Regions from separate parts of the Clostridium sp. CM038 genome, predicted to be linked through region 2. Evidence: riboswitches for the same ligand, from Rfam matches in the RefSeq annotation. Region 2 holds a riboswitch; each other region holds the start of a gene.

Region 1 (3,178 bases), 300 kb from region 2:
TGATATTGCCATTGGGGTTATTTGGATTACCTAAAACCACACCTTCTACACTCTGTAATCTATTAAGAATATCCTCATAATCATAGGAAAGCTCAGCATATTCATGCTTTAATAAGGTATTCTCATTAATCTTCTCTTTTAAATAAGAATACTCTATACTACAATTCCACTTTTTAGCATCAATTTCGTACTCTACAAAAGATGGCACCACAATTAGTAGATTTTTATGACAAGCTATAACTAAGTCAATTATTTCTGCAGCCCCATTTCCTAAAACAAAATATTCTTTTGGGCAATCAATGTATTCTTTTAATTCTTTCAATACCTCCCTATATTGAATATCTGGATATCTTGTTAAAGCATCTACGGCTTCACTAATGTTATCAGTGAAACTTTTAGGAACCCCTAATGGATTAATATTAGAACTGTAATCTATTAATTCTCGCCCCTCAAGTAATCCATTAGTATAAACATCTCCACCATGTATCATTGAATACCTTCCTTTCTACTTGTAACTCTCATCTACCGTACTTTAGTTACTTATAACTTACGCAGAATTTTAATTTCCCTTATGTGTTTTCCCTACATTCTTAAACTTTTCATTAATTACATCATTAATGTGCTGTATATAAATGTCTTGAACGTCACTATTTTCCCCTAACCCATGCAGATATATTTTAACTTTAAACCCTTTTGCCTCTAAAATACTCTTCCAGGAGTCCTCTGCATCTCCCGCCATGTCATTCTTGGCATGGTCTCCTGCTACGAGCAGTAGTGGCATTAAAGTGACTTCGCTAATACTCTGAGTCGTAACATTAGGTATTACTCTTTCCAAAGTTGGATACCCTTCCACGGTTGCTACATGGACATTGTTAAAACCTCTATCCCTTAAAACGCTTTCAAAACAGCAATATACTGCATTTGCAATATGGTTTGTACCATGCCCCATCAAAATTACTGTATCCATTGGTTGCAATTGCTTTGATAGAGCATCCACCATTATTGAGTAATCATCTGGCACGCCTGCTTCTTCTCCCTTAAAACATAAAAGAGGTCTTCCTATTAAGATATTTTTAAATGCTTTACATTCTTTGTATCTATTAACTACATTATTTATATAATCAAATTCTACTCCAGGAATAACATGCAAAGGCTGAACAATTACCTCATTATATCCTTCGCTTTTTAACTTTTCCAAAGCTTCTTCTGGAGTATCTACATGAATATTATCCCTATGCTTAAGTACTCTAAGAATAATATGTGAAGTAAATGCTCTTCTTATATCATACTCTTCAAAAGTATGTCTTATTTTATCTTCTATTGCATCGATAGTTACTTTTCTTGCATCTTCATGTGTTGTTCCAAAACTTACAATTAAAATTGCCTTCTTCATTTCGATCATCCACCTTGCTAAATATTTTCCGAAATCTATCATAACATTTACATATAATGCTTTTTAAAACAAAAAAAATAGTACGCATACGATAGCGACTACTTTTTAATTAATCCATAATTAAATAGTTCTTTCCCTCCGAAAGCTTGTTAACATCATTTAGGCAGGTCTCCTGGCTTTTGATTCTTCCTTTAATTATCCTTCCTCATTTTTAATTTACGAAGTAGCATTTAAAAGTTTTTCATCAATTACAGTAGCGGGGGCTGCTGCGGATTTAAACCGCATTCCCTTTTCACCTATTTCAAGGCACCTAAAATCATATTCAATTCTCTATTAATTCTAGTTTATTATATTTAAGCCGTACTGTCAATATTTAGAGTGTCTCCTTAGTTTAATAGGCAAAAAAATGATTCACAAAAATAGTTAGGGACGGTTAACAACTATTTAAATTATTTATATATATATATTAGCTTAAGATTATGAATATCATCCCGATTCATAGGCAATAATTCAAATAAAAATCTATGAGGAAGGGTGATTTTAATGCCAAGAAAGGCAAGAGAAAAAACAGATGACTCGATATTTCATATTATGTGCAAAAGTATCAGCGAAATAAATTTATTCAAGGATGATGAGGATAAGAACAAGTATTTATCACTTGTAAAAAAGTATAAATATCTCTATAATTTTAAAATCTACGGTTACTGTCTTATGGATAACCATTCTCATTTAATGATTGATGCTAATGGTACTGATATATCAAAGGCAATGCATGGAATAAATTTTTCTTATGCAATGTACTTTAATAAAAAATATAAAAGGGAAGGACATCTTTTTAAAGATAGATTTAAGAGTAAAATAGTTAATAATGAACGATATTTGAAGACTTTATCTCTATATATACACAATAATCCTACGGATATAGATGAATATAAAAATTGTCCTGAAAAATATGCTTTTTCTAGTCTAGCCATATTTTTAGGAAAAAGACATGATTCTTTTAAATTAGTTGATTATGGATTTATTATGAGCTCTTTTGGTAATAACCTAAAAAATGCAAGAAAGAATTACTATAATCTTGTCTTTCGCTGTAATGGAGAAAAATTAAAACAAGAAATAGAATTTAAAGATGAAAAATCAGAGTATAAATGTGAACGAAAAATACTTGTAAGGAACTTTAAGCCAGAAGATATAATAGAATATATAGCGTCAAAGATGAATGTATCAAAGACTCATCTTTATATGAAGTACAGCAGAAAGCTTGTACGGGCAAAAGCCTTAACCGTTGTTCTAATGAGGAACCTCTGTAATTTTAAATCTAGCTATATATATCCAGCACTCTTGGAAACATTACACAGGCTAGAGTATCAAAATTAAGCACTATTGGCATCGAATTAATTGGAACAGAAGATAAATATGAGAATATTATCATGGATTTTATTAAACGTTATGCTTAGTAATAATTTATTAATATAATCTTCAATATTATGATTAATAACTTAATGACAATCATTAAAATTCATTCTAATTATTTACTTTAACCTACCTATTTATTAAATCTGTTATATTAAATAAAAAAAATTAGAATAACAGATGGATATATGCATTTAATTATGGACAAGTATCAAAAATATACATTTTACTTATGTATAATATAAAAATAATTAAAATTAGTGTTCAATAAATTAATTCAACGATAAAAAGGTACAAGTTTCCATAAACAACTTGCACCCAATTATAATATAAATAATTGTTAACCGTCCCCATTATCTTATCTTAACTTAT
Region 2 (3,178 bases):
TTTCAAGGATCGTCCGCCACACTATTTGAGTGGCGGTGAAAAGAAGCGCGTCACCATTGCGGGCATCATTGCTATGAAATCAGAAATCATTATCTTTGATGAACCGACTGCATCATTGGATCCTTTAAATGCACTGATACTAGAAGAAGTTTTGGCCAAGCTTGGTTCGGAGGGCAAGACAATGCTCATTTCCACCCATGATGTAGATTTCGCATATCGATGGGCGGAGCGAGTCCTTGTATTCTGTGAAGGGAAAATTATCGCAGATGGAACACCTTTAGAAATTTTCCAAAACACAGAAATTTTAAAACAGGCAAATTTAAAACAGCCAACAGTGCTTGAGATATATGAATTGCTTGTAGAAAAACATCTGCTGGAAGATACTAGTGCCTATCCGAAAAGTACGCAAGAATTCAAGGAAATGCTTGAAAGATAGTTGGGTTTTCTAGGCGTTTCAGCTTAGATTAATATAAATTAAAAACAATAGAGGAGGAAAAAAATGAATCAGAAAGAAAAGAAAATTATCTTTATTGCGATTGCTTTCGCATTAATTTTCGGGGTAGCCCCGGTAGCAAATGCAATGCACATCATGGAAGGATACCTTCCACCAAAATTCTGTATTATATGGGGTGTTATATGCGTTCCATTCTTAGTAGCAGGTTACTTATCAATTAAGAAAACATTGGCTAAGAACCGTAAATCCATCACTATTCTTGCTATGTCAGGTGCATTCATTTTTGTGCTTTCATCTTTAAAGATTCCGTCAGTAACAGGAAGTTGCTCACATATGACTGGTACCGGACTTGGTGCAATCCTATTCGGACCAATGGCAGTCAGCATCCTGGGGATTATTGTACTACTTTTTCAGTCAATTTTGCTTGCTCATGGCGGACTGACCACTCTTGGTGCTAATACGTTTTCTATGGCTATTGCAGGACCGCTTGTTACTTATGTAATCTACAAATTATGCCAGAAGCTCAAAGTCAATAAATATGTAGGTATTTTTCTGGCAGCATCAATCGGTGACTTATTAACCTATTGTGTAACAAGTTTTGAACTTGCACTTGCATATCCGTCTGCGAACGGCGGTATCGCAGCATCTGTAGTCAAGTTCCTTGCAGTATTTGCACCGACACAGCTTCCACTGGCAATTATCGAGGGTATTCTGACCGTTGTCATCATTATGGGTCTTGAAACATATGCAAAATCCGAATTAACAGAACTTGGATTCCTAAAGGGAGGCGAAAATTAATGGTAAAGACGAAAAAAAAGGTTTTCATTTTATTAATTATTGCTGCACTAATTGCCATTATACCATTATTCGCATTAAAGGGTGCTGAATTTGGTGGCTCAGATGATGCAGGAAGTAAAGTAGTTTCCGAGATTACAGGTACTGAGTATAAGCCTTGGTTTGAACCGGTTATGGAAACTTGGGTTGGTGGAGAATTACCAGGGGAAATTGAGAGTTTACTCTTTTGTCTACAGACAGGTATAGGAGTTGGTGTTCTATTCTTTTTCCTGGGAAGATTCGTAGAGAGAACTAAAAAAGAAAATCAGGGGAATAAAACTGAATAATGCTTTTTCATATAATTGGGATGAAAGTATCATTTATTGATTTAATATTATAATTATGGGTAATTAAAGTATTAATTGCTTTAGTTTAAAAGGGAAGACAGGTGGAAATCCTGCGCGGTCCCGCCGCTGTAAAAGAGGAGTCCTTATAAAAAATACCACTGGGAAACTGGGAAGGTTTTAAGGGCAATGAGACTTAAGCCAGAATACCTTTCTATAATTATACACAGTTAACTCTACGAGAGATAGGGAGGTGTTTTCAAAATATGGTGGTAAATGTAGAAAAGAGGTTCGAGTTGGTTAGCTATATGGCTGATATTGAAAAGGGAATTATTGAAAAAACACTGAATAAAAACGAAAACAATGTTAGCAAAACATCAAGAGAATTAAGTATTTCAAGACAAGATTTGCAATATAAAATAAAAAAATATAAGATAACCCTGAGATAATAAAGCATATGTATGCATATGCTAATAAAAGGAGAAATGAATATAATGGGGAAATTAAAAAACGGATATGTTCAAATTTATACGGGGAATGGCAAGGGGAAAACGACTGCAGCTGTAGGACTAGCTGTACGTGCAGCAGGAAATGGATATACTGTATTTATGGTACAGTTTTTGAAGGGAAGTAAAACTGGTGAAATTGAAAGTGCAAAAAAATTGGCTCCCTTTTTTAATATATTTAGGTTTGAGAAAAAAAGAGGTTTTTTTTGGACGTTAAATGCAGAGGAAAAAAATGAATTAAAAGAAGAAGTACAAAAGGGGTATGAATTTTGCAGGGAAGCATTAAAAGAAGAAAAATGCGACATACTTATCATGGATGAGGTAATGGGAGCGTTGAACAATCAACTAATAAGTGAAGAACAACTACTAGAATTAATGGAGAATAAACCTGGTAATATAGAATTGATTTTAACAGGGAGAGACGTACCTAAAGCTATAATAGATAAAGCAAACCTTGTAACTGAGATGAAGGATATTAAACATTATTTTAACGAAGGAATACCATCTAGAGAGGGTATAGAGTTTTGATTATAAACACCTCAAATTCTAAAATTAAGTTAATAATATTTAGAGTTTGAAGGGGGAATTATTATGAATATGTACAAAAACTTAGGCAAAGAATTTATTGTCAATATAACAGGAAATAGAGAAGCCGATATGGTTATTGTGGAAGAATTTAATAAAAACTCTGTTATAAATAAAGCTCAATTAAAAAAGGTTTTATGGAAGAGATTAAAAGAAAGTAATTTAATATAGCATATAAAGGTATGAGATGTTTTGCATTTCATTTAAAAGGGAACCAGGTGAAAAGCCTGAACGGTCCCGCCGCTGTAATGGTGAGAAGCTTTAAATTATACCACTGACAATTTTGTTGGGAAGGATTAAAGCGACTATGATCCAAAGTCAGAAGACCTGCCTTCATTAATACACCAAGAACGCTACGAGTGATAGGGGGTGTGACGCATATTTGTATGAAAATGCATTTTAAATTTTGCATTTTTTACAAATATGGTTGGTATTATTATCAAGCCCTTAGCATAAATGCTAAAGGGCTTAATTTTTCGTTGAGAAAGAAATTATGATTATTTTACAGAGGATAG
Region 3 (3,178 bases), 1.4 Mb from region 2:
TTAATATTAATATAAAGCTAAGAAAATCATATAGTGATTTTTTATTATTTAGAATGTAAGGAGAAAAATATATGCGCTTAAGAAAAAAATATTGGGCTAGGCCAGAGCTGGAAACTAGTCATATTGTAATAACTCACCAATATGATCACAAAGGAAAATGGAATGAAGAGTTTAAAAATAACAATGCAATTCATCTAGAACTAGGTTGCGGTAAAGGTAGATTTATATCAGAAAAGTCCAGGAGAGATCTCGATATCAATTTTGTAGGCATTGATTTAAAAGATGAGGTTCTGGTATTTGCCCTTAGAAAAGTTATAGAAGTAAGAGAAGTTGAAGGGGAACAAGACATAAATGTACGTCTTATGCCAATGAACATTATGCTTATTGATGATGTGTTTGCAAAAGATGAGATAAGCAGAATTTATATAAATTTTTGTAATCCTTGGCCAAAAGACAGACATAATAAAAGAAGATTAACTCATACTAAGTTCTTGACGAGCTATAAGAAATTCTTAAAACCGGAATCTGAAGTTTGGTTCAAAACAGATGATACAGAGTTATTCGAAGAATCAGTAGATTATTTCAAAGAGTGTGGGTTTGAAATATTATTTTCAGCCTATGATTTGCATAAGAGTGATTTTAAAGATAACGTAGTTACAGAATATGAAGCTAAATTCACAGAAATAGGCAAACAAGCTATGTTTCTACAGGCAAAATTAATTTAGCGAATTAATGCATCTCCTGTGGAACTGTTGCAGCTTCGCAGGAGATAACTTATAACCATATGAGGCTTAAGCATTTTAGATTCTTATTTATTGACAGGATTAACATAATGCTATAAACTTAATTACATAGAAATGTATTAAATTGAAAATTTTAAAAATGAAAATTATGAATTATATTAGTTAAAAATGAATAGATTTGTTTAGGTGCCTTTTATTAATCAGCCACTAAAGTGGATGCAGCTACTTTAGTATATGATTAGTAAGGTGAAAAGGGAATGTGGTGTAATTCCACAGCAGCCCCCGCTACTGTAATTGAGAGAAAATCTTATATAACTACCTGAAAGGGAAAGTGATAAGAGAAAGTGTATCAAGAGCCAGGAGACCTGCCTAAATTAGTAATATTAAGCTTTCGGCGGGAAAGAACTGTAGAATTCAAGTTAGTGCAATGAAAAATTTGTACATAACAGCAGGTGCGCAAGCTTGCTGTTTTTTTGTTGTGTGCCAAATAAGAATACAAGCAGGAAGAAAGGAGAAATAGTAATGGCTAAAGTAATGGTTCAAGGAACCGCTTCATCAGTAGGAAAAAGCATATTAGTAACAGCACTTTGCAGAATTTTTGTGCAAGATGGGTTTTCAGTATGTCCTTTTAAGTCACAGAATATGTCATTGAATTCTTATATTACATTGGATGGAAAAGAAATGGGACGTGCGCAGGTGCTTCAAGCCTATGCCGCAGGATTGGAGCCAGAGGTATATATGAATCCGATTTTATTAAAACCTACCTCGGATAAAAAGTGCCAAATTATCGTTAATGGAAAGGTTTTTGGGAATAGTACAGCTATGGAATATCATAATATGAAATTGGAATTCAAAGACATGTTAAAAAAGCAGTTTGAAGAATTAGAGAAGAAGTTTGATATTATAGTAATGGAAGGAGCAGGTAGCCCAGCAGAAATTAATTTAAGAGATAGAGATATAGTGAATATGGGAATGGCGGAACTTATAGATGCACCTGTGATACTCGCAGGAGATATAGATAAGGGTGGAGTATTTGCGTCACTAGCAGGGACTTTGCTTTTGCTTAATGAGGCCGAGAAAAAAAGAGTTAAAGCCACTATTATTAATAAGTTTAGAGGAGATTTAGAAATCTTAAAGCCAGGACTTACAATGCTTGAGGATATTATACATATTCCATGTGCAGGAGTAGTTCCTTATTTTAGATTGGAACTCGAAGATGAAGATGGTGCAGTAGAATTTAACAAAAAAATTACTGCACCTATTGATATTGCTGTAATAAAGCTTCCACATATATCGAATTTTACGGATTTAGACGCATTAAAGGCTGAAGAAGATGTATCAGTTAGATTTGTTACAACTAAAGGAGAATTGGGCACACCAGACCTCCTTATCATACCGGGAACAAAAAATACTATTGATGATTTAATTTCTTTAAGAAATTCGGGACTTGCAGAAGCGGTTCAGCAATATAGTGTACAAGGTAACGTATTAGGCATTTGTGGAGGCTATCAAATGTTAGGAAATAGCTTAAGTGACCCTAATGGCTTAGAGGGAAATTCAAAAGAAACAGAGGGTATGAAGCTTTTAGACGTAGACACAATATTTGAAGATGAGAAAATAACTACAAGAGTAAAGGCTCGTAGCATTAACATTAGGGATACTAGTATAGAAACTTATGGTTACGAAATACATATGGGAATTTGTAAATATGGTCATAATGCAAAACCACTTTTTGAAATCTATGATAAGAATGGTTCTGATACGTCATCCTTCGATGGAGCAATAAATGCAGGTGGAAATGTTATGGGTACATATATTCATGGAGTTTTTGATGGAGTAGAGTTTAGAGAACATATGATTAATACTTTAAGGGTAAAAAAAGCTATGGAACCTAAAAAATCTAAGGTTTATGAAAATCTAAGAGAAAAAGAATTAGACAAGCTAGCAGATATAGTTAGAGATAATGTAGATATGGATTCAATCTATAAAATCATAGGAATAAAAAGAAAAAGTTAGGGACAGTTAACAACTATTTAAAAAATTATAACAGTATAAGATAGTGAGGAATTAAAATGGCAATACTATTTCAGACGAACATAATAGATTTAATTTTAGCGGTAATGTTAGACTTATTAATTGGAGATCCATATTGGTTTAAACATCCGGTGATTTATATAGGAAAGCTTATTTCTAAATTAGATAAGTTAGGCAGAACGATATGTAAAACTAATGGTCAAATTAAAGTTTTTGGCGGAATTATTGTAGTTATAGTAGCACTTTCTAGTTTTTTAGTGCCTTTTATAATTTTGAGAATTTCTAATAAGTTTTTTTGGTTGTACCATATTCTCAATATAATATTGCTTTGGACGACAATAGCTGCTAGATGCCTTCATAAAGAAGGTAAGAAGGTTTATGATTCTTTAGTTAATAATGAT

Evidence for each region. Region 2 has a riboswitch for cobalamin ahead of ACWJKS_RS02310 (helix-turn-helix domain-containing protein). Riboswitches for the same ligand answer to the same signal wherever they lie in the genome.
Region 1: it holds a riboswitch for cobalamin, as region 2 does, so the genes downstream of both, ACWJKS_RS03645 (sirohydrochlorin cobaltochelatase) here and ACWJKS_RS02310 (helix-turn-helix domain-containing protein) in region 2, are expected to answer to the same signal.
Region 3: it holds a riboswitch for cobalamin, as region 2 does, so the genes downstream of both, ACWJKS_RS14680 (cobyric acid synthase) here and ACWJKS_RS02310 (helix-turn-helix domain-containing protein) in region 2, are expected to answer to the same signal.

What each region holds. Positions count from the first base shown of each region.
Region 1 is NZ_CM143651.1:805,937-809,114, reverse strand. It holds gene ACWJKS_RS03650 (pyridoxal phosphate-dependent aminotransferase) at 1-490, opposite strand, end outside; gene ACWJKS_RS03645 (sirohydrochlorin cobaltochelatase) at 560-1,393, opposite strand; cobalamin riboswitch at 1,539-1,723, opposite strand; gene ACWJKS_RS03640 (transposase) at 1,937-2,770, shown strand; gene cobS (adenosylcobinamide-GDP ribazoletransferase) at 3,170-3,178, opposite strand, start outside.
Region 2 is NZ_CM143651.1:506,582-509,759, forward strand. It holds gene ACWJKS_RS02295 (energy-coupling factor ABC transporter ATP-binding protein) at 1-436, shown strand, start outside; gene ACWJKS_RS02300 (energy-coupling factor ABC transporter permease) at 500-1,252, shown strand; gene ACWJKS_RS02305 (energy-coupling factor ABC transporter substrate-binding protein) at 1,252-1,575, shown strand; cobalamin riboswitch at 1,616-1,804, shown strand; gene ACWJKS_RS02310 (helix-turn-helix domain-containing protein) at 1,839-2,021, shown strand; gene ACWJKS_RS02315 (cob(I)yrinic acid a,c-diamide adenosyltransferase) at 2,067-2,606, shown strand; gene ACWJKS_RS02320 (hypothetical protein) at 2,670-2,834, shown strand; cobalamin riboswitch at 2,825-3,012, shown strand.
Region 3 is NZ_CM143651.1:3,199,143-3,202,320, reverse strand. It holds gene ACWJKS_RS14690 (site-2 protease family protein) at 1-4, shown strand, start outside; gene trmB (tRNA (guanosine(46)-N7)-methyltransferase TrmB) at 72-725, shown strand; cobalamin riboswitch at 916-1,130, shown strand; gene ACWJKS_RS14680 (cobyric acid synthase) at 1,266-2,759, shown strand; gene cbiB (adenosylcobinamide-phosphate synthase CbiB) at 2,840-3,178, shown strand, end outside.